DNA from 4 places in the Nakamurella flava genome. Region 4 is predicted to be linked to each of the others. Evidence: riboswitches for the same ligand, from Rfam matches in the RefSeq annotation. Region 4 holds a riboswitch; each other region holds the start of a gene.

Region 1 (5,412 bases), on a different contig from region 4:
CGCCCTCGTCCAGTGGGTGCTCAACGGCAGCCTGCTGCCACTGGCCGGCCTCCTGGTCCTCGGCGGGCGGTTGGGCGACCTGCTCGGCCTGCGGCGCATCTTCCTCATCGGCAGCGTGCTGTTCGGCGGCGCCTCCACACTGGCCGGGTTCGCGCCGACGTTCGGCATCCTGCTGCTCGCCCGGGTCGTCCAGGGCGTCGGCGGCGCGCTGATGCTGCCCGCCTCGGTCGCCATCGTCAGCGCCGCCTACCCCAAGAGCGCGCGGGGACGGGCGCTGGGCACCATGGGCGGAGTCGCCGCCGTCGCCGGGGCGCTCGGCCCGACCATCGGCGGCGTCCTGACCTCCACGCTGAGCTGGCGGGCCGTGCTGCTGGTCAACGTCCCGCTACTGATCCTGACCGTGCTGGCCACGCTGCGATCGGTCCCGGCCGATCAGCCCCGCACGGGCAAGGCGCACATCGACTTCACCGGCGCCGGGCTGCTCAGCCTCATCCTGGTCGGCCTGGTGTTCGGGCTGGCCCAGACCACGGTCTGGGGCTGGACGTCCCCCGGGGTCGTCGTTCCGCTGGTCGTCTGCGTCGTCTCCGCGGTGCTGTTCGTCCGCCGGGAACGGGCCGCGAAGAACCCGCTGATGAGTTTCACGCTGCTCCGCCGGCACCGGAACTACCTGGGCGCCACCCTGTCCCAGGGCCTGGCCGGAGTCTGCGAGATGGGCCTGGGCGTCATCCTGCCGCTCATCCTGATCCTCAACCTGGGCATGGACCCGGCGCTGGCGGGGCTCGCGCTGATCCCCACCACCCTGCCGATGATCGCGCTCGCCCCCTTGGCCGGACGCTGGTACGACAAGGCCGGCGGCCGGCCGCCCCTGATGGCCGGCTTCGCCTGCATCGCGCTGTCCGGGGTGGCCCTGGCGATCGGCGTCGGCCACGACACCTACCTCGCGCTGCTGCCCGGCCTCCTGCTCTACGGCATCGGGTTGGCCATCACCCTGACCGTGAACGACCCGGTCAGCCTCGACTCGATCCCGGACAGCGACGACGGTCAGGCCTCCGGCGTCTCCGCCACCGCCGAACAGGGCGGCGGGGCCGTCGGCATCGCGCTGCTGTACGCGCTGTTCCACACCGTCTACGTCTCCAACCTGCTCGACAACGTCGAACGGGCCGGGCAGGACCTGCCGGGTGACACCGCCGATCGGTTCCGGGACAGCATGCAGGCCGCCGAGCAGACCGGCCTGAACTACAACAGCTTCGACCCCGACCTGCAGCGCTATCTCATCCCGGCGCTGCACGCCTCCGACACCGCAGCCGCCGTCACCTTCCTGGCGATGAGCGGGATCGCCGTCCTCGGGCTCGTCGTCATGGCCGCTCTGGTCCGCCGACCGCCGGCCGAGGACGCCCCGGACGCCCGCACCACGCCGATCACCGGCGGGTCGGTACCGCCCAACACCATCGTCGGAACGGTCATCTCCGGGCCGGGAGCATCCACCGTCCACGGTCCGGCCCGGGACCCCGGCACCACCATGTGACCCGGGCCACACCCTGTCCCGGCCGCCACGGACCCGGTGCTATCGTCCCCGGCGTAGGTCATGAGTGTCAGCAGATAGCCCCGGCTTGCTGACCGGCAACCCTCCTTCCGCGGTGGGGTGCCCCGGGTGAAGACCTGGCCGGGCGCGAAGGGCGCCCCGGCAAGCGCGGGCCTTTCCCCGACGGGTGGCCCCCGAGTACCTGCGGAGCACCCCGATGACTCTCGTCGACTCCTCCTTCGACCTGGCCGGACGTCCTGACCTGCTGGCCGCCCTCACCCACCGGCCCCTCCCCCGGTTCGCCGACGCCGCCACCGCGTGCGCCGACCGCCCCACCGTCACCCACCCCCATGCCCCCGGGCTCGACATCGTCGGCCAGGACGCCCTCGTGCCGCTGGTCGGCGGGGGCGAGATCGCCTACGCCAACCTCGATCACGCCGCGTCGGCCCCGGCGCTGCGCGTCGTGCACGAAGCGGTCGAGCGCAGCATCGCCGGGTACGCCAGCGTCCACCGCGGCGCCGGCTGGCACTCCAAGCTGTCCACGGCGCTCTACGAAGGCGCCCGTGAGCCGGTCCGCGCGTTCGTCGGCGGTCGCGCCGACGACACCGTGATCTTCACGCGCAACACCACCGATTCGCTGAACCTGTTGGCGCACAGCATTCCTCGCCGCACCACCGTGGTCGTGTTCGAGTCCGAGCACCATGCGGCGCTCCTGCCCTGGGAGCGTCAGGACGGCATCGATGGGCGCACCGTCGTCCGCCTGCCCGTCCCGGCGCTGCCCGAACTCGCGGTCGGCGCGGTCGACGACGCCCTGCGGCGTCGGGCACCCGGCCCGGCCCTCGTCGTCATCACCGGCGCCTCCAACGTGACGGGCGAGCTGTGGCCGGTGGCCGAGCTGGCCCGGGTCGCCAAGGCCCGGGGCGCCCGGATCGCCCTGGACGCCGCCCAACTCGCCCCGCACCGCCGGTTCTCCATCGCCGAGCTGGGCGTCGACTACGTCGCGGTCTCCGGCCACAAGCTCTACGCGCCGTACGGGGCGGGCGTGCTCGTCGGGCGCTCGGACTGGCTCGACGCCGCCCCGCCGTACCTGATCGGCGGCGGCGCCACCGCGACGGTCTCCGAGACCGGCACCGTCTACAAGACCGGCCCGGAACGGCACGAGGCCGGCTCGCCCAACGTCGCCGGCGCCGTCGCCCTGGCCACTGCCTGCCACGCCCTCGCCACCTCCGACGCGACGGCCCGCGAGCAGGCCGAGGCGGCGCTGACCGACACCATCCGGGCCGGGCTGGCGGCCATCGACGGGGTGTCGGTGCACACCCTGTTCAGCGGCGCCGCCGACTCCATCGGTGTCGTCACCTTCACCGTCGCCGGGGTGCCCGCCTCCATCGTCGCCGCGGCGCTGTCGGCCGAACACGGCATCGGCGTCCGGGACGGCGCCTTCTGCGCACACCCGCTGGTCCGCCGGCTGCTCGGGGCGGCCGGCTGCTCCGACGGCACCGGACCGGGACAGGCCGTCCGGGTCTCCGTCGGCCTCGGTTCCACCACCGAACACGCCGAGCGACTGATCGCGGCCGTCGCCGAGATCGCCGCCCACGGACCGCGCGTCGAGTACGTCGTCGTCGACGGACGGCCGGTGCCGGCCGACGACGACCGGCCGCTGCCGGCACTCGCGCCCTGGCTTTGAGGCTGCCGCCCGTCGGGCGCGGCGTTCCCGTTCGACCATCGGGCGGGGCCCGCCGCGACCGGCGGGCGATCTCGATCCGGTGATCGGCCGCGTCGGTGCACCGGGCCGGTGATCTACTCCGGCTCATGAATCGGTCGACGGCGTCCTCCACCACAGGGGCGGCGTCTTGGATTGCGCTGACAGCGCTCGTTCTCGCCGTGCTGCCGGCCTGTGGCGCGGGCAGGGCCACCAGCTCGACCGGGACCCCGAGTGCCGAGCCGGCCGCGTCGTCGGTCGCCGAGCCCACCCCGTCGACGTCGAGTACCACCGCATCGCCGGCCACGGCGGGAACGGCGGCCCTGCTGGCCTCCGCCCAGACCCAGCTCAGCGGGATGCGGCAGAGCGACTACCAGCACGAGACGGCGGTGGACGCCGCCGCCGGCCGGTATGACTACGACTGCTCCGGTTTCATCGACTACACGCTCACGCAGGTCTCGCCGGCGGCGCTGGCCGAGATCCCGACCACGGCCTCCGCGGGCCGAGCCCTGGCCCAGGACTTCGAGGGCTTCTTCTCGCGCCTCGGCGCCGGTGACGCGCACTGGACCCGGGTGCCGACGGTCCCGGAGATCCGCCCCGGCGACATCGTGGCCTGGCTCGTCAGCCCGGACACGCAGTCCCGCGACACCGGGCACGTCATGATCGCCGCGACCGTCCCGGAACCCGACCCCACGATCAGCGGTGCCTACCGGCTGCAGATCATCGACTCGACGACCTCACCGCACGCCGACGACAGCCGGACCAACGGCGCCACCGGGCTCGGGACCGGCTCGATCGGGCTCGCCGTCGACGCACAGGGCCAACCGACCGGCTTCTACTGGCAGGGGGGCCGCAAGCCCGACGAGGCCACCTCGATCGCCGTCGGGCGGTTGACCGGCTGAGCCGCGCGCCGGGCGATGGAGCACCGGGCCCGGTGTGGACGGGAAGAACGCTGCCGGACGCCGATCGCGCTGGGACGACGAACGGCCCCGACCCTCGCGCGGAGGATCGGGGCCGTTCGGGTGGTGCGTCAGGCGCCGTGGCGACCGGCGGAGCCGGCGGTGGCGACGTCGTCTTCATCGTCCGGCGCCGCGTGGCGGCCGCGCCGCACGGGGACCGGGGCCTCGGTGGCGGCCGAGCCGGCGTGCCGACCATGGTGGCCATTCGCGGAGCCGTTGACCGGGGTCCCGTTCAGGACCGTGCCGTTCGAGACGCCGGCCGGGACGGCACCGTCGGTGTGACCGTTCGAGCCGGCCAGGCTCTTGGTCGGGGCAGCCTGATCGGCCTCCATCGGCTCGGCGACCGTGAGGGTCTCCGCGGCGATCGAGGCGTCCTCGGTCATCCGTTCCTGGATGGCCGACATGGTGCGCAGCGGCATCTCCTTCATCAGCAGCACGACGACGAAGGCCAGCGCGGCCAGGATCGCGGCGCACAGGTAGACGATCTGTGCGGAGGTGACGAACGCCTCCTGGAACGGCCGGGCGATGGCCGGGTCCAGCGTCGACAGGAACGAGGAGTTGTTGGTCAGGCTGGAACCGATCGACTCCATCCCGCTCAGGTCACCCTGGCCGGCCGCGGCCAGCGCGGTGGCCACCCCGTGGCTGCCGCTATTCGGATCGGCGACGGCCGCCCCGATGGCCTGCTGGAACGAGGGGTTGCTGCCGGCCGTGGCGACCGAGCTGACGATGTTCGTCGGCCAGGCGTTGAACAGCAGCGAGATGAACACGGCCACCCCCAGCGTGCCGCCGAGCTGACGGAAGAACGTGGCCGACGAGGTCGAGACGCCCATGTCCTTGGCCGGGGCCGCGTTTTGGACGGCGATCATCAGGGTCTGCATGTTCAGCCCCAGGCCGAGGCCCAGCAGGAAGAAGTTGCCGAACAGCAGCCAGATGTTGGTGTCGATCGTGACGGTCAGCAGCAGCAGGAACGCGGCGGTCAGCAGTGCGGTGCCGATGACCGGGAAGATCTTGTAGCGGCCGGTCTTGCTGGTCAGCTGACCGGACACGATCGAGCCGCCCATGATGCCGATCATCATCGGGATCATCAGCAGACCGGACTCGGTCGGCGAGGCGCCCTTGACCAGCTGCAGGTACAGCGGGATGACGGAGATCGCACCGAACATGCCGATGCCGATGAGGACGTTCGCGCCCAGACCCATGGAGAAGACGCGGCTGCGGAACAGGCGCATCGG
Region 2 (5,412 bases), 1.1 Mb from region 4:
CAACTTCTTGATGAGCGTCACCGCCTCCTTGAGGCGGGCGAAGCGTTCCTTGCCGTCCGGCCACTCCAGGCCCAGCGCGACCTCGTTGAGGGACTCCCCCGAGCCGACGCCCAGGATGACCCGCTCGGGGTACAGCAGTCCGAGGGTGGCGAACGCCTGGGCGATGACGGCCGGGTGGTAGCGGAACGTGGGCGTCAGCACCGACGTGCCCAGCAGTAGCCGCTCGGTCCGCGCCCCCACCGCGCCGAGCCACGGCAGGGCGGCCGGTGCGTGTCCCCCGTCGTGCCGCCAGGGCTGCAGGTGGTCGGAGATGAAGACCGAGTCGAAGCCCTGTTCCTCCGCGGTCACGGAGAACCGGATGAGATCGTTCGGACCGAACTGCTCGGCCGACGCCTTGTAACCGAGTCGGATGCCCATCGATGTCCTGCCTTCTGTCGCCCCCGGGTCATCCCCATCCTGGCACCGCACCGTGACCGGCCGGTGAAGTCCGACACCAAGCCCCAATCCCCCGCGCGAGCGCGGCCGACCTCCGCGGGTCCCCGGATGTCAGTTGCCGACGGCATCCCGGACGACATCCGCGACGGCCCCGGCTTCGATGAGGAAACCGTCGTGGCCGTACTCCGAGTGCAGGACGTGCAGTGCCCGGCAGGCGGGGGCGGTGGCCAGCACCTCGCCCTGGGCGGGCGGGAACAGGCGATCGGAATCCACCACCGCAACGGTCAGCTCGGCCGTGATGCGGTGCAGGGCGGCGGTGATGCCCCCGCGGCCCCGGCCGATGTCGTGGGAGTTCATCGCCTCGGTGAGCACCAGGTAGGAGTTCGGGTCGAAGCGGCGGCCGAGCTTGCGGCCGTGGTGGCGCAGGTAGGACTGCACGGCGAACTGTTCGGCGGCACCGTCGACGGCCGGCTGCGGGTCACGGCCGAAGCGCACGTCGAGCTCGAGCGCGCTGCGGTAGGTGGCGTGGGCGATCTGGCGGGCCACCGCCATCCCCCGCACCGGTCCGGCGCCGGGGTAGTAGTCGCCGCCGCGGAACTCGGGGTCGAGTCGGATCGCGTCGAGTTGCGGTGTGCTCCAGGCGATCTGGTCGCCGCTGAAGGCCGCGCCGGTGGCGATGGCGACCGATCGGGCGACCCGGTCGGGATGACCGACCGCCCACTCCACGGCTCGCATCCCGCCCATCGACCCGCCGACGACGGTGTGGAACCGCTCGATGCCCAGGTGGTCGGCGAAGGCGACCTCGGCGGCCACCTGGTCGCGGACGGTGATCCGCGGGAATCGCGATCCCCACGGCCGGCCGTCCGGCGCCGGGGACGACGGGCCGGTGGTCCCCCGGCAGCCGCCCAGCACGTTGGCGGCCAGGACGTAGAGCCGGTCGGTGTCCAGCGGGGCGCCGGGGCCGATCAACCCGTCCCACCAGCCCGGGGTCGGCTGCTGGGGTCCGGCCGGCCCGACGACGTGGCTGTCCCCGGTCAACGCGTGCAGCACCAGCACGGCGTTGTCGCGCCGGGCGTTCAGGCGCCCCCACTGCTCGTAGGCCACGGTGAGGGCGGGCAGCGTGGTGCCGTCCTCGACCGTCAGTCGGCCGAGATCGGCGAACCAGCGGTCGGTCCCGGCGTCCGGTCGGTCGGCCGGGCGACCGCCGGTCACCGGCCCGACGGCGACCACGGGGTCGCCACCGGACCGATGCACCGACGTCATCGCCGAGGTCGGTCTGTCCACGGACCGGTCAGTCCTGCTTGGCCGCCCGGAAGCCGGCCTCCAGGTCGGCGAGGATGTCGTCGATCCCCTCGATGCCGACGGCCAACCGGATCAGGCCCGGGGTGACACCGGTGGTCAGCTGCTCCTCCGGGCTGAGCTGGCCGTGCGTGGTCGACGCCGGGTGGATGACCAGCGAGCGGACGTCACCGATGTTGGCCAGGTTGGTGAACAGCTCGAGCGCGTCGCTGAACGCCGCGCCGGCCGCCACCCCGCCCTTGATCTCGAAGGAGACGATGGGCCCGCCGCCCCGGGGGGCGTACTTGCGCTGCAGGTGGTTCCACCGGCTGGACTCCAACGCCGGGTAGGACACCGACTCGACCTCAGGCCGGTCGGCCAGCCAGCGGGCCACCGCCTCGGCGTTGGCGTTGTGCCGCTCGACCCGCAGCGACAGCGTCTCGATGCCCTGCGAGATGAGGAACGCGTTGAACGGCGAGATGGCCGGGCCGACGTCGCGGAGCAGCTGCAGCCGGGCCTTGAAGATGAACGCCACGTTGGCCTTGAACAGGCCCTCCGGGCCGAGGTCGCGCCCCCAGACCAGGTTGTTGTAGCTGGGGTCGGGGTTGTTGAAGCCGGGGAAGCGCCCCGGGTCGGCCTGCCAGTCGAAGTTCCCCGAGTCGACGATGACGCCGCCGATCGCGGTGCCGTGCCCGCCCAGGTACTTGGTCGCCGACTGGACGACGATGTCGGCGCCGTGCTCGATCGGCCGGATCAGCCAGGGCGTGGGCACCGTGTTGTCGACGATCAGCGGCACCCCGGCCTCATGGGCGACGCCCGCGACCCCGGCGATGTCGAGCACGTCGAGCAGGGGGTTGGAGATGGTCTCGCCGTACAGCGCCTTGGTGTTGGGCTTGATCGCGGCCCGCCAGGACTCGAGATCGTCCGGATCGTCGACGAAGTCGACGGTGATGCCGAGCTTGGGCAGCGTGTAGTGGAACAGGTTGTAGGTGCCGCCGTAGAGACGCGGCGAGGAAACGACATGGTCGCCGGCCTGGGCGATGGTGAGGATGGCGACGCTCTCGGCGGCCTGCCCGGACGCGAGCAGCAGCGCCCCTACCCCACCCTCCAGGGAGGCGATGCGATCCTCGACCACGGCCTGGGTCGGGTTCATGATCCGGGTGTAGATGTTGCCGAGTTCCTCGAGCGCGAACAGCTTGCGGCCGTGCTCGGACGAGTCGAAGGCGTACGACGTCGTCTGGTAGATCGGCAGCGCCCGCGCCTTGGTGGTGGGGTCGGGCTGCTGGCCGGCATGGATCTGACGCGTGTCGAAGGACCAGTTGGTGCTCATCGGGGATGCACTCCTGCCGAGACAGGGACCGGTCCCTGGTCGGATGACCTCTGGGGTCCCGGTCCGCGCTTGCGAACCGCCACCGCAGCGGCCCGCCTGGTCGTCACCCGGGGCACCCCCACCGCGGAAGGAGGGTTGCCGCCCAGCCGGCCGGGGCCTGTGGCTGGGACTCAAGACCGTGCCCGGAGTGTAACGGCGATGTGTCGCCGCCGTTCGGCCGGGTGGGTGAACGTCCGACCTCGCCGTCGTGACGGTTGTGAGATGGGCCGCGATCCGCGGCCGCGGCACCGAACCCCGCGCCCGGCCGGGCCAGACTGGACGGCATGTCCCCCCGCGCCCTGGTCACCGCGTTCCGCGTCGTCTCCATCGCCGAGGCCGTCTCCTGGACGGGCCTGCTCATTGGCATGTACTTCAAGTGGATCGCCGGGACGACCGAGGTCGGGGTCAAGGTCTTCGGCCCGATCCACGGCGGGATCTTCGTGGCCTACGTCGTCGTGGCGCTGCTGACCGCTCGGGCCCAGCGCTGGACCTGGATCACCACCGGCCTCGCCCTGGTCGCGTCGATCCCCCCGTTCTTCACCCTGTGGTTCGAGCGGTGGGCGCTGCGCACCGGCCGACTGGACCCGCAGCGGGCCCTGCGCACGGCCGGCTGAGCCCGGTACGTCAGGCCGACCCGCTGATCACTCCGACGATCAGCACCGCGTTGAGGGCGACGATCGCCGCCGCGATCAGCCAGCCGAGCACCCGGACCGGGCGTCCGCTGACCGAACCCTCCATCACCGTCGCGTCGCCGGTCAGCCGCAGCAGCGGCACGAGCACGAACGGCAGCCCGAACGAGAGCACCACCTGCGACAGGATCAGCACGGTCGTCGGGTCGGCACCGACGGCGAGCAGCACCAGGGCGGGCGCGAGGGTCACGGCCCGCCGGACGAACAGGTTGATCCGGCGGCGCAGCAGACCCTCCATGATCGCGCTCCCGGCGTAACAGCCGACCGATGTCGAGGCCAGGCCGGAGGCGAGCAGGCCGAGCCCGAACAGCACCCCGATGCCGGTGCCCAGCGTGGCGCTGACCGCGGCGTGCGCGCCCTCGATGGTGTCGACGTCGTCCCGTCCACGCAGGGCCGAGGCGGCCAGCAGCAGCATCGAGATGTTGACCGCACCGGCGAGCAGCATGGCCAGGACGACATCGAGCCGAGTGGCCCGCAGCAGCCGGGTGCGCGCCGGCCCGGCCGGGGTCCGCTGGTCCCCCGCTCCGAACCGGTCCCGGGTGAGTGCCGAGTGGAGGTAGACCACGTGCGGCATGACGGTGGCGCCGAGCATGGCCGCCGCCAGCAGCACCGATCCCAGGCCGTCGAAGCGGGGCACCAGTCCGGCGGCCACCTCCGCCGGGTCGGGTGGGGCGACGAAGAGCCCGGACACGAAGCCGATGGCGATGACGAGCAGGAACGCCGTGATGACGCGTTCGAACGGCCGCTGGCCGCCGCGGTCCTGCACGGCCAGCAGCCCCAGGGACACGACGCCCGAGATGAGACCGCCCAGCACCAGTGGGACGTCGAACAGCAGGTACAGCGCCACCGCTCCGCCGATCACCTCGGCCAGGTCGGTGGCCATCGCGACGGCCTCGGCCTGCGCCCAGTAGGCCAACCGGCCCGGGGTGCGCAGCCGGCGGCCGAGCAGCTGCGGCAGGGACGCGCCGGTGACGATGCCGAGCGACGCCGAGAGGTACTGGACCAGACCGGCCGCCGCGGTCGCGACGACCAGCACCCAGGTCAGCAGGTAGCCGTACGACGCCCCGGCCGACAGGTTCGCGGCGACGTTGCCCGGGTCGACGTAGGCGACCGCGGCCACGAACGCGGGGCCGAGCGCCGACCGCAGGGCCAGACGCGAGCGTCGCAGGCGTGAACCGGGTACCGCCGCGCTGGAGGCACCGGGCAGGGTGTCGCGGGTCCGCGAGCGCTCGGTGTCGGCCGCCGCCCGGCTCGCGTGTCGGTCCTCCACCGGTCCCGCTTCTCCGTTCCGCTCGATCCGCTGTTCGACGCTGCCCCGGTCGCCCGGCGCGGCCCCCCGATGGGGCAGCATGCCATCGTGAGTTCCCTCCCCGTCGCCCGCACACCAGATCCGTCGCTCGCCCCGCCGCTGCGCTGGGGGGTACTCGCGCCGGGCCGTATCGCGGCCGGCTTCACGGAGGCGCTGCACCGCCACACCCGGCAGCGGGTGGTGGCCGTCGGTTCCCGGTCGGCCGAGCGGGCGGCCGCCTTCGCCCACCGGTTCGGCATCGCCCGCTCCCACGGCTCCTACCAGGCACTGGTGCAGGACTCGCAGGTCGATGCGGTCTATGTGGCCTCCCCGCACAGCGAGCACCACGCGCA
Region 3 (5,412 bases), 720 kb from region 4:
AGCGTCGTCTGGATCCCGCGGTGGTGGCGCTGCGCCAGCACGTCTCGGGAACGGTGACGAAGGAACTCGAGCGGCTGCGGGCCAAGTACCCGGCCGACATCGCGGCCGACGTCGAACGCGCCATGCACCGGGTGACCCAGTCGCTGCTGCACACCCCGACCATGCGGGCCAAGGAACTGGCGCTGTCGGGCGACAGCGCCGGCTACCTCAGCGCCCTGCACACCCTCTTCGGCATCGACATCGAGGGCCACGCTGCCGCGCACCCGGCCGGCCCGGTGTCGGCGAAGGCCACCCGCCCCGCCTGACGGGTCGACCGCACGCGTCAGCCGATGGGAACACCGCCGGTGGCGGCGATCCCGGTCACCCCCGCGCTGCTGGCGGGGTTGCCGACCCCGCGGATGACACGCCCTCCGACCGGGCGAGCCCGCGAACCGAGCAGGAATCGAGAAGCGGAGCTGCCGGTCGGCCCCCTACCGTCGTCGATGGATTTCGGACGACTGGGGAGAGGACGACCGATGAGCGCGGACACCCGACAGAACGGCGACGACACCGGTTTCAGCGACGCCGAGAAGGCCGCGATCAAGCAGCGGGCGGCGGAGTTGCGAGCCCAGGGCGGCAAGGGGGCAGCCAAGAAGGAGCGGGAGGCGCAGGCCTGCCTGGACGCGATCGAGGCCCTCACCGGATCCGATCAGGCGATCGCCCGGCGACTGCACGTCATCGTCACCGAGGAGGCGCCCCAGCTGGATCAAAAGACCTGGTACGGCTTTCCGTCCTATGCCCGGGACGGCAGGGTCGTGGTCTTCTACCAGCCCGCTTCCAAGTTCGACACCCGTTACGGGACAGTCGGTTTCCAAGAGGACTCCCGCCTGGACGACGGGGCGATGTGGCCGACCTCGTTCGCGGTGCTCGAGGTCACCGACGACGTGGAGCGGCAGCTTCGCGACCTGGTGCGGCGGGCTGCCGACTGACCCAGTGGCCCACGGCCGACGAATGGTGCAGCGACAGCTCTCTCGAACTGTGGCTGCACCGCTCGCCGAGCGGTGTCGACCCGGTGATGGGGCCGCCCGATCGTCAGGCCAGCCCCGCCTCTTCGAAGGCGGCCAACGTCGGCGCGATGCGTGCGGTCGGCCCGACGACGTGGGCGATGGCGTCGAGGGTCTTGAGCCCGTCGCCGGTGTTGAAGATGACGGTCTCGGCCTCGGGATCGAGCTGCCCCGTGGCCAGCAGCTTGCGCAGCGTCGCCACGGTCACGCCGCCGGCGGTCTCGGCGAAAATGCCCTCGGTCCGGGCCAGCAGCTTGATGCCCTCGATGACCTCTTCGTCGGAGACGTCCTCGACCGCACCGCCGGTCCGGCGGGTGACGTCCAGGACGTAGGGCCCGTCGGCCGGGTTGCCGATGGCCAGCGACTTGGCGATGGTGTCCGGCTTCACCGGGCGGACGGTGTCGGTGCCGGCCTTGAACGCGGTGGCGACAGGGGAGCACCCGGTGGCCTGCGCCCCGAACACCTTGTACTCGGAGCTGTCGACCAGGCCCAGATCGATGAGCTCCTGGAAGCCCTTGTCGATCTTGACCAGCTGCGCGCCCGAGGCGATCGGGATGACGACCTGCTCGGGCAGCCGCCAGCCGAGCTGCTCGGCCACCTCGAAACCGAGGGTCTTGGAGCCCTCGGCGTAGTACGGCCGGACATTGACGTTGACGAACGCCCAGTCGTCCTGCTCGGCGGCGATCTGACCGGCCAGCCGGTTGATGTCGTCGTAGTTGCCGTCGACCGCGACCAGCGTCCCGCCGTACGCGGCGGTGGTGAGGATTTTCTGCTGCTCGAGGTTCGCGGGCACCAGCACGACGGAGCGGATCCCCGCGCGGGCGGCCGCCGCGGCCACCGCGTTGGCCAGGTTGCCGGTGGACGGGCAGGCCAGGACGGTGAAGCCGAGTTCGCGGGCGGCGGCCAGGGCGACGGCCACGACCCGGTCCTTGAAGGAGTGGGTCGGGTTACCCGAATCGTCCTTGACCCACAGCGTCTTCATGCCGAGCTCGCGGGCCAGGTTGTCGGCCCGCACGAGCTTGGTCTGGCCCGGGTTGATGTTCGGGGTGTCGGCGATCCCGGCCGGGACCGGCAGCAGCGAGGCCCAACGCCAGATGTTGTCGGGACCGGCCTCGATCTTCTTGCGCAGTGCCTCGCCGCGCTCGGTGAATTCGTACGCCACCTCGAGCGGGCCGAAGCACTCGGTACAGGCGTAGTAGGGGCCCAGCTCGATGCGCGAACCGCACTCGCGGCAGGACAGGGCGACAGCAGGGCCGAGGTCCACCGTGGAGGTGGCAGCGGTCGGCGCCGGGGTCAGGACAGAGGTCATCGCGAGGTCTCTCCTCATCTTTCCCGCCGTGGCGGGACGGAAGTGGCACCTGCCGTCGACGTCCGTCGCCGCGCCGCACTGGGCGCTTGTGGCGATCCGGTCATCGGCAGTGGTTGCCGGGGCTTCAACGGGCCGTGTCCCTCTGCCCCTCTGGATGAGTGGGTGATGCAGTTGTCCGGTCAGGATAACTCAGCCGCGCAACCCTCCCGGCCGTGGCCTCTGTCACCGGCAGAGCCGGGTGGTTCCCCGGACCGAACCGTCGGAGGCCGGGTGTCGGTGGCACCTGGCACGATGACGCGGTGCCCGCCGGAACCGCCCCCGCGCCCCTGGTCCTCGTCACCGGGGACGAGCCGTTCCTGGTCGACCGCGCCGTGCTGCGCACCCTGGCCGCGGCCCGCAAGGCCGACCCCGCGGTGGAACGGCGGGAGGCGGTGGCCGCCGGTCTGAGCCCGGCCGATTTCGCCGACCTGGTGGCGCCGAGCCTGTTCGCCGAGCCTCGCGTGGTGGTGGTCCGCGGGGTGCACGAGTCGGCAAAGGATCTGGCCGCCGCGTTGACCGGGTACGTCAAGGACCCGGTCGACGGGGTCACCCTGGTGATCCACCACGGTGGCGGCGCCCGCAACAAGGCCATCGCCGACGCGTTCGCCAAGGCCGGTGCCGACGTCCAGACCGCGGCGAAGATTACCCGTCCCGCCGAGCGGACCGATTTCGTGGTGAAGGAGATCCGGCGGGCCGGCGGGACGAGCACGGCCGAGGCCGTGGCCGCGCTGATCGACGCCGTCGGTTCCGACCTTCGGGAGCTCTCGTCCGCCGCCGGGCAGCTGGTGGCCGACACCGGCGGCACCGTGGACCTGCCCGCGGTCCGTCGCTACCACCGCGGACGGGGCGAAGTGAGCGGTTTCGCGGTCGCCGATGCCGTCGTCGCCGGCGACGTCCGGGGCGCCGTGGAGTCGCTGCGCTGGGCGTTGACCATCGGTGTCGCCCCAGTCCTGATCGCCGACGCACTGGCCGACGGCATCCGCACGGTGGCAAAGGTCTCCGGGGTCCGCGGCGGCGGCAATTCCTACGCGCTGGCCGGTCAGCTGGGGATGCCCGCCTGGAAGATCGACAAGGCCCGGACGGCCGCCCGGGGGTGGAGTGCCGACGGATTGGCGGAGGGCATCCGGGTGGTCGCCGACCTCAACGCCGCGGTCAAGGGCGTCGCCGCCGACCCGGAATACGCCGTCGAGAAGGCCGTCCTGGACCTGCTGGCGGCCCGTCGCCCCCGCTGAAGTTGGTCTTTCCGGCGGTGTCCCGCCGACCGGGTGGCTTCGGTGAGCTCCCGAACGGCGTCGAGGGGACCAACAACCCGCAAACGCAAGAACGCCGGGTCACCCGTGGGTGCCCGGCGTCGCTGCGTGAAGATCAGGTCAGAGAGCGTTGACCTGCTGGGCCAGCGCCGACTTGCGGTTCGCGGCCTGGTTCTTGTGGATGATGCCCTTGGAGGCGGCCTTGTCCAGGCTGCGGCCGGCGGCCTTCAGTTCGACGGTCGCGGTCTCCTTGTCGCCCGCGGCGACGGCGGTGCGGACGCGACGGACGGCGGTCTTCAGCGCCGACTTCGCGGACTTGTTGCGCAGACGGGCCGCCTCGTTCGTGCGGATCCGCTTGATCTGGGACTTGATGTTGGCCACGCCGGATTGCCTTCGTTTCGTCGTCTTGGTGGGTGTTTCCGTCGATCCGTACGACCGACCGACGGGCATGCCACAACGAGCGGCACGCGCGACACTCAAGATTACCAGCCGGACACCGCGGCGCCCAACCGTCCTGGTCATCGGCCCGTCGTCCGGCCCCGGCCGACGGGGCCACCGCGGTCCGGCCGGTGCCGGGAAGCGACAGGCGGGTGATCATGGGGCCATGACCGGTACGCCGCACCGCCTGCCCGCCGCGCTGGCCGCCCTGCTCGGCGGCGCCGGGGTCCTGCACTTCGTGGCGCCGCGACCGTTCATCGGCATCGTGCCCCGCAGTCTGCCCCGGCCGGAGGCGCTCGTGGCGCTCAGCGGGGCCGCCGAGATCGGGTGTGCCGCGCTGCTGGCCGTCCCACAGACCCGGCGGGTCGGGGGCTGGGCGTCCGCCGCGTTGTTCGTCGGGGTCTATCCGGCCAACGTCTCGATGGCGCTGCGGTCCACCGCCCGCGGCTCCCGCCGGCCCGTCTGGTACCGCGTCGTCGCGTGGGCCCGGCTGCCCCTGCAGGCGCCGCTGGTGCTGGCCGCGGTCCGGGTCGCCCGTCGCGCGTGATCGTCTCCGGCCCGTAGGGTCGCCCGTCGTGTACGTCCTGCTGCCCCCGTCGGAGACCAAGGCGCCCGGCGGTGACGGCCCGGCGTTGGACCTCGACGCGTTGGCCTTCCCCGCCCTGAACGCGACCCGCCAGACGCTCATCGGCCAGCTCAGCGCCCTGTGCGGTGGCGACCGCGCCCGGGCTCGCGCGGCCCTGGGGGTGGCAGCCAGCAAGGACGCCGAGATCGAGGCCACCGCGGAGCTGCGGACCGCGGCGACTCGGCCGGCGCTGCAGCGTTACACCGGCGTGCTCTACGACGCCCTGGATCTCGCGTCCCTGCCCCGCTCCGGGCAGGCTCGGGCCGGGGCCCGGCTGCTGGTGGCCTCCGCCCTGTTCGGAATGGTCCGCGGGGACGACGCGATTCCGGCCTACCGGTTCTCGGCCGGCTCCCGGCTTCCCGGGCGCGGCCCCGTCGCGGCCGACTGGCGGGCCCCCCTCGGACCGGTGCTGGCCGATCTGCTGGCCGACGGCGCGCCGGTCGTCGATCTGCGCTCCGGTGCCTACGCGGCGTTCGCGCCCGCCCCGGGCGCCATCACGGTGCGCGTGCTGTCCGAGGCGGTACCGGGCGACCCGACCACCCGGTCGGTGGTCAGCCACTTCTCCAAGCACGCCAAGGGACTGCTGGCCCGCGCCCTGGTGGCCAGCCGCGCCGACATGGCCGACGCGGCCGCTGTGGTCCGGGTCGCCCGCAAGGCCGGGTTGCGGGTGGAGCGCACGGGCCCGACCACGCTCGAGCTGATCACCTA
Region 4 (5,412 bases):
GGCGTCACGGTCGGCGGGCCGGGCCGACGACCGGTGATCCAGGATGGACACGCTCATCAGGAATGCACCCCCAAGTGGGCCAGCAGTTCGGCCCGCAGCGCGACGACCCGGGGGTCGGCCACGTCCCGCGGGCGGGGGAGGTCGACGACGACCTCATGGGCGATGACGCCGTCCCGCATCACCAGGACCCGGTCGGCGAGCCGGACCGACTCCTCGACGTCGTGCGTGACCAGCAGCACGGCGCAGCGGTGAACGGTCCACAGGTCGGCGACCAGCGCCTGGGCGGTGAGCCGGGTCAGGGCGTCGAGCGCCGAGAACGGTTCGTCGAGCAGCAGCAGGTCGGGTTCGCGGACCAGCGCGCGGGCCAGTGACGCCCGCTGCGCCTCACCCCCGGACAGCACCTTGGGCCAGACGTCGCTGCGGTGGCTCAGACCGACCTCGGCCAGGGCCGCCTCAGCCCGGGCGCGGTCCGGCCGGCCGGGCAGGCCGAGGACGACGTTGCGCCAGACCTTCTTCCACGGCAGCAGCCGGGGCGCCTGGAACGCGACGGCCCGCCGGTCCGCGACCTCGACTCGACCGCTGATCTCGGTGTCCAGGCCGGCCAGCACCCGCAGCAGGGTGCTCTTGCCGCAGCCGCTGGCCCCCAGCAGGGCGACGAACTCCCCCGGCGCGATGTCCAGGTGCAGGTCGTCGATCACCCGGCGGTCACCGAACGTCTTGGTCAGGCCGGTGACCCGGGCGGCGCTCAGGCTCCGGTGAAGGTCGGTCGCCATGCCAGCAACACCCTTTCCAGAAGGCGGACGAAGACGTCCGCGAGCAGCCCGAGGACCGCGTACAGCACGAGGCACAGCACGATGGTGTCGGTCTCGAAGAACTCGCGGGCGTTGTTGATGAGGAAGCCGATACCCGTGGTGGCGTTGATGGTCTCGGCGAAGACGAGGATCAGCCAGGACACCCCGATCGAATACCGCAGACCGACCAGGCCGGACGGCACCGCGGACGGCAGGATGACGTGCCGGATCAGGCCGAAGCGGCGCAGCCCGACGGTGCGGCCCGCCTCGATGAGGGCGGGGTCGGTGCCGCGGATCCCAGCGAACAGGTTGAGGTAGAGCGGGAAGAACACACCGAGAGCGATGAGGATCAGTTTCGGTTCGTCGCCGATGCCGAACCAGATGATCAGCAGCGGGATGAGCCCGATGACCGGGACGGTGCGGAGCATCTGGATCGGGGCGTCGAGAATGTCCTCACCCAGCCGGAACAGGCCCGACAGCAGGGCGATGACGACGGCGGCGGTGACGCCGATGGCCAGTCCCAGTCCGACCCGTTCGGCCGACGCGGCGATGGCCCGGGGCAGCTCGCCGGAGGACCACAGCTCGCGGGCCTTGACCAGCACGTCCTGCGGTGCGGCCAGGGTGGTCCGCGGCAGCAGGCCGGACGCACTGGCCACCGCCCAGCCGATCACCAGCACCAGGGGGCTGATCGTCTTGACCACCCAGCGCGGCACGGCGGGGCGGCCGCCCCGGCGACGGGTGTGGCCGGCGACCACCGTGGTGGCCACCGTCCGTGCCGGCCCGGAAGCCGGCTCGGCCGGCCGTTGCGCGGTGATGACACCGGCGCCGACCTGTCCGGTGACCGGCCGCACAATCGCGTCAGCCGGCATCGGAGGCCGCCTGAATCGCCTGAAGGCCCTGGTCGTACTCGGTGGTCCAGTACTGGCCGATGTCGACGGTGGCGGTGAGAATGCCGGCCTGTACGAAGGTGTCGACGATCTTCCGCTGGGAGGCGATGGCCTGCGCCGAGGTCGGGACGAAGTGGCTGGGGCGTTGCTGTTCCCCGTCCACGAAGACCTGCCGAGCCTGCTCGACGGGCTGCTTGGTCTCCCGGGCGATCACCGCGGCCCAGTCGTCAGGGTGGGACCGGGCCCAGGCGAAGCCCTTCTCGAGTCGGTCGTAGAAGTCCAGGATCGCCGCCTTGGTCGCCGGGTCGGCGTTGGTGGCCGGCCGGGTGACGTACAGGAAGTTGCCGGACAGGATGTCGCGCGCGTCGACCAGCGTGGTGGCGCCCTTGGCGTGGGCCGTGATGACCGCGTTGCCGTAGGAGGCGAGCGCATCGACCTGCCCGGACAGCAGCGCGGCCAGACCGTCGCTGGTGGACAGCGGGACGGCCTCGATGTCCGACCACTGCAGCCCGGCGGCGGCGACCGACTGGTACAGGAAGTAGTGCGCGGTGGTGTTCTGGACGTACGCGACCTTGCGGCCCTTGAGCTGCTCGACCGAGGCGATGGTGCTCCCCTCGGGAACCACCACCTCCTGGGTCAGGGTGTTGCCCTGCCGCACGGCCGAGATGGTCAGCGAGCCGGGACCACCGGACTGGGCGGCGAAGATCGGCGGGATCTCGCTGGCGCTGGCCAGATCGATGGCGTCGGCCCCCAGCGCCTCCAACTGCAGGTTGCCGCCCTGGAACAGGCTGAACTCGGTGCGATACGGGGTGTCGGCCAGTCCGGCGCTCTGCAGCAGCAGCTCCTGCTGCTTCCAGCCGGTCTCCCCGACCCGCAGCGTGACCGCGGACAGGTCGGTGCCCGTGCCGGCGACGGTCGCCGACGGAGCCGACGTGGTCGATCCCGTCGCGGCAATGCTGCCGCCACCGCAGGCGGCCAGGGTCATCACCAGACCCAGTGCGGCGGCGGTGGCCGCGGTGGTGGAGGCGAGGCGCCGCCGGAGCGAGCGTCTGGTCATGGGAGGGCCTTTCGAAGAATTGTCGCCCGAGGGTCGAGGTGCTCGGGCGTCGCCGAGGCGAGGGGAAAACACCGACGGCGATGGCCGGTGCGGTGGTCCGTCGACGGTGACGGTCCTGCGGGAAGGTCGGACCGGAGGTGCGCGGCGTCCCGGATGCGGCCGCCCCGCCCAGATGGCCGGCCGCGGCGGCGATGTGCGCCGGGGACGCACTCTGCGCGAGGGGACGTCGATGCCGACCGGGCCGCGCGTTGATCAGCGATCCGCGGAGCGGACCACCGTCGGGGACGCGGGAGGGACCGTCAGCGGCCGACAGCGGCCGGGCGGCGACGGATCAGTGGGTGCCGGGAACCGAGGTCGTGGTCAGCGACAACAGAGCGCGCTGGAGACGCGCTGCAGATCGACGTGACGTCGCTGCACGGACAGCACGGACACGACCCGGCGCTGCGCCGGCTGGTCGTTCGTGGTCGTCATGCGTTCGGTTCTTCCCTGAGGGGCCCGGTGGAACGGGCCGCGCGCTTGCCGGCATCTCGTCGATGCCGACCAGGTCCTCACCCGGAGCACCCCGCCGCGATGGGAGGGTTGCCGTCCAACAAGCCGGGGCTGTGCGCTGGAACTCGTGACCTGCGATCAAGGTAGATCACCGCTGCGATGCGGTCAAACATCTGTGGCCCCCGTCAGCGTGAGACAGACCACGCTGACCGACATCTCGCCTCGGGTGGTGGACGGCCGGCGGGAATACGCCCGCCCTCATCGACCGAGTGACCGGATGATCATCGATATACCGAGAGGGTCTGCACGCCGTGGTGTTTCGCCCGCCCTGCCGCGGGTATCTGCATCCCAGGCGCTGGCTTTGGGTCCATGACCTTCCCTGCCGGGCGGTGGAGCACTCTCGGGCAGCGCCGCCCTCTTCGGCTCAGCCGATCCCGGCCATGCGCGCGGCGTGCCGGTTGTGCTCGGCCACGACCGGCTCCATGTCGACGGTGACCACCCGGCCCTCCTGCACCAGCACCCGGCCGTCGACCACCGTCCAGTTCGCCCGCTGGGGCGCGCAGAACACCGCGGCGGCCACCGGGTCGGCCAGGCCACCGGCGAAGTCGATGGTGTTCAGGTCGAGCGTGAAGAAGTCGGCCCGCTTGCCGACCGTCAGGGCGCCGATGTCGGTGCGTCCCAGCAGTCGCGCACCGCCCAGCGTCCCCAGTTCGAGCACCTGCCGGGCGGTGACCCATTCGTGCGCCCGCAGCGGGTGCGAGGTGGGCAGCAGACTCGCCGGGCCCTCCGGTGGGCGCAGACCCATCCGCAGCCGCGCCAGCAACATGGCCTGCCGCACTTCGGCCAGCATGTTGGAACTGTCGTTGCTGGCCGAACCGTCGACGCCCAGGCCGACCGGCACTCCGGCGTCCAGGTACTTCTTCACCGGCGCGATGCCCGACGCGAGCCGCATGTTGGACGACGGGCAGTGGCAGGCGCCCGTCCCGGTCGCCGCGAACAGGGCGATCTCGGTGTCGTCGACGTGGATGGCATGCGCGTACCAGACGTCGTCGCCCACCCAGTCGAGCTCCTGCATGTAGGCCACCGGCCGCAGGCCGTGGTGCTGCAGGGTGAACAGTTCCTCGTCGAGGGTCTCGGCCAGGTGGGTGTGCAGCCGCACCCCGTGCCGGCGGGCGAGCTCGGCCGAGTCCCGCATCAGCTGCGAGGTCACCGAGAACGGCGAGCACGGGGCCAGCACGATCTGCGTCATCGACCCCGGCCGCGGGTCGTGGTGCGCGGCGATGACCCGTTCGCAGTCGGCCAGGATCGCGTCCTCGTCCTCCACGCAGGAGTCCGGCGGCAGGCCGCCCTGCGACTCCCCCAGCGACATGCTCCCGCGGGACACCGCGAACCGGATACCCAGCTCGGCGGCCGCGCCGATCTGGTCGTCGACCCGGCAGCCGTTCTGGAAGACGTAGGCGTGGTCGAACAGCGTGGTGCACCCGGACAGGGCGAGCTCCGCACCGCCGACGAGGGTGGCGGTCCGGGCAGCCTCCGGGGTGCGGGAACCCCAGATCTCGTAGTGGGCCCGCAACCACGGGAAGAGATTGGTGTTCTGCCCGGCGGGCAGGTTGCGGGTCAGCACCTGGTCGAGGTGGTGATGCCCGTTGACCAGCCCGGGCAGCAGCAGCTGATCGGTGAGATCGATGACCTGGTCGGCGGTCTCGGGAAGCTCCGTAGTGGGCCCGACCTGCTCGATGACGCCGTCGCGGACGAAGAGACCGCCGTCGGGGATCTCCCGGCGCTGTTCGTCCATGGTGACCAGGACGGTGGCGTGACGGGCGAGCAGGGTGGACACAGGCAGACCTCCGGGGTGACGACGACGTCGCGCCCCAGTATCGCGGTCGCCGGGCCCGGGGCCGCACCGGGTCAGGACTTGCCCGGCCACCCCTCGGTCGAGGAGATGGTGCCGTCCGCCGCCGCGGCGGCGAGCTGGGCGTGGTCCCGTTCGGTCTGATCGGCGTAGGCCAGTGCGAAACGCACCAGCGCCTCCTCGGCCTTGTCGTTCGTGCCGAGGTAGTCGGCGATCGCGGCGGCGTCGCCACTGCGGGCGTGGGCCCGGGCCAGGACGCGGCCACACGCGCCGGCGAACTGGCCGAGGTACGGAGCGATGACGTCGCCCCGCGGGATCACCTTGCCGTCGCGGAAC

The links. A riboswitch is a leader RNA that binds a small molecule or an ion and turns the genes downstream of it on or off. The one in region 4 is predicted to bind S-adenosylmethionine.
Region 1: another riboswitch for S-adenosylmethionine. It lies ahead of FDO65_RS13105 (aminotransferase class V-fold PLP-dependent enzyme); the one in region 4 lies ahead of FDO65_RS23215 (putative leader peptide).
Region 2: another riboswitch for S-adenosylmethionine. It lies ahead of FDO65_RS09095 (bifunctional o-acetylhomoserine/o-acetylserine sulfhydrylase); the one in region 4 lies ahead of FDO65_RS23215 (putative leader peptide).
Region 3: another riboswitch for S-adenosylmethionine. It lies ahead of thrC (threonine synthase); the one in region 4 lies ahead of FDO65_RS23215 (putative leader peptide).

What each region holds. Positions count from the first base shown of each region.
Region 1 covers NZ_SZZH01000003.1:291,318-296,729, reverse strand. Annotated here, with positions in the region: gene FDO65_RS13110 (MFS transporter) at 1-1,525, shown strand, start outside; SAM riboswitch class IV at 1,582-1,697, shown strand; gene FDO65_RS13105 (aminotransferase class V-fold PLP-dependent enzyme) at 1,740-3,206, shown strand; gene FDO65_RS13100 (hypothetical protein) at 3,332-4,123, shown strand; gene FDO65_RS13095 (MDR family MFS transporter) at 4,252-5,412, opposite strand, start outside.
Region 2 covers NZ_SZZH01000001.1:2,015,991-2,021,402, forward strand. Annotated here, with positions in the region: gene fgd (glucose-6-phosphate dehydrogenase (coenzyme-F420)) at 1-417, opposite strand, end outside; gene metX (homoserine O-acetyltransferase MetX) at 547-1,719, opposite strand; gene FDO65_RS09095 (bifunctional o-acetylhomoserine/o-acetylserine sulfhydrylase) at 1,727-3,043, opposite strand; SAM riboswitch class IV at 3,104-3,221, opposite strand; gene FDO65_RS09100 (DUF3817 domain-containing protein) at 3,367-3,696, shown strand; gene FDO65_RS09105 (Nramp family divalent metal transporter) at 3,707-5,122, opposite strand; gene FDO65_RS09110 (Gfo/Idh/MocA family protein) at 5,111-5,412, shown strand, end outside.
Region 3 covers NZ_SZZH01000001.1:1,605,503-1,610,914, reverse strand. Annotated here, with positions in the region: gene FDO65_RS07315 (glutamyl-tRNA reductase) at 1-305, shown strand, start outside; gene FDO65_RS07310 (iron chaperone) at 516-968, shown strand; gene thrC (threonine synthase) at 1,072-2,352, opposite strand; SAM riboswitch class I at 2,364-2,513, opposite strand; gene holA (DNA polymerase III subunit delta) at 2,652-3,623, shown strand; gene rpsT (30S ribosomal protein S20) at 3,762-4,022, opposite strand; gene FDO65_RS07290 (DoxX family protein) at 4,246-4,626, shown strand; gene FDO65_RS07285 (YaaA family protein) at 4,655-5,412, shown strand, end outside.
Region 4 covers NZ_SZZH01000001.1:889,633-895,044, reverse strand. Annotated here, with positions in the region: gene FDO65_RS04040 (FAD-binding oxidoreductase) at 1-57, opposite strand, end outside; gene FDO65_RS04035 (ABC transporter ATP-binding protein) at 57-773, opposite strand; gene FDO65_RS04030 (ABC transporter permease) at 746-1,660, opposite strand; gene FDO65_RS04025 (ABC transporter substrate-binding protein) at 1,650-2,735, opposite strand; gene FDO65_RS23215 (putative leader peptide) at 3,096-3,206, opposite strand; SAM riboswitch class IV at 3,243-3,357, opposite strand; gene FDO65_RS04020 (8-oxoguanine deaminase) at 3,649-5,061, opposite strand; gene FDO65_RS04015 (DUF2252 domain-containing protein) at 5,133-5,412, opposite strand, start outside.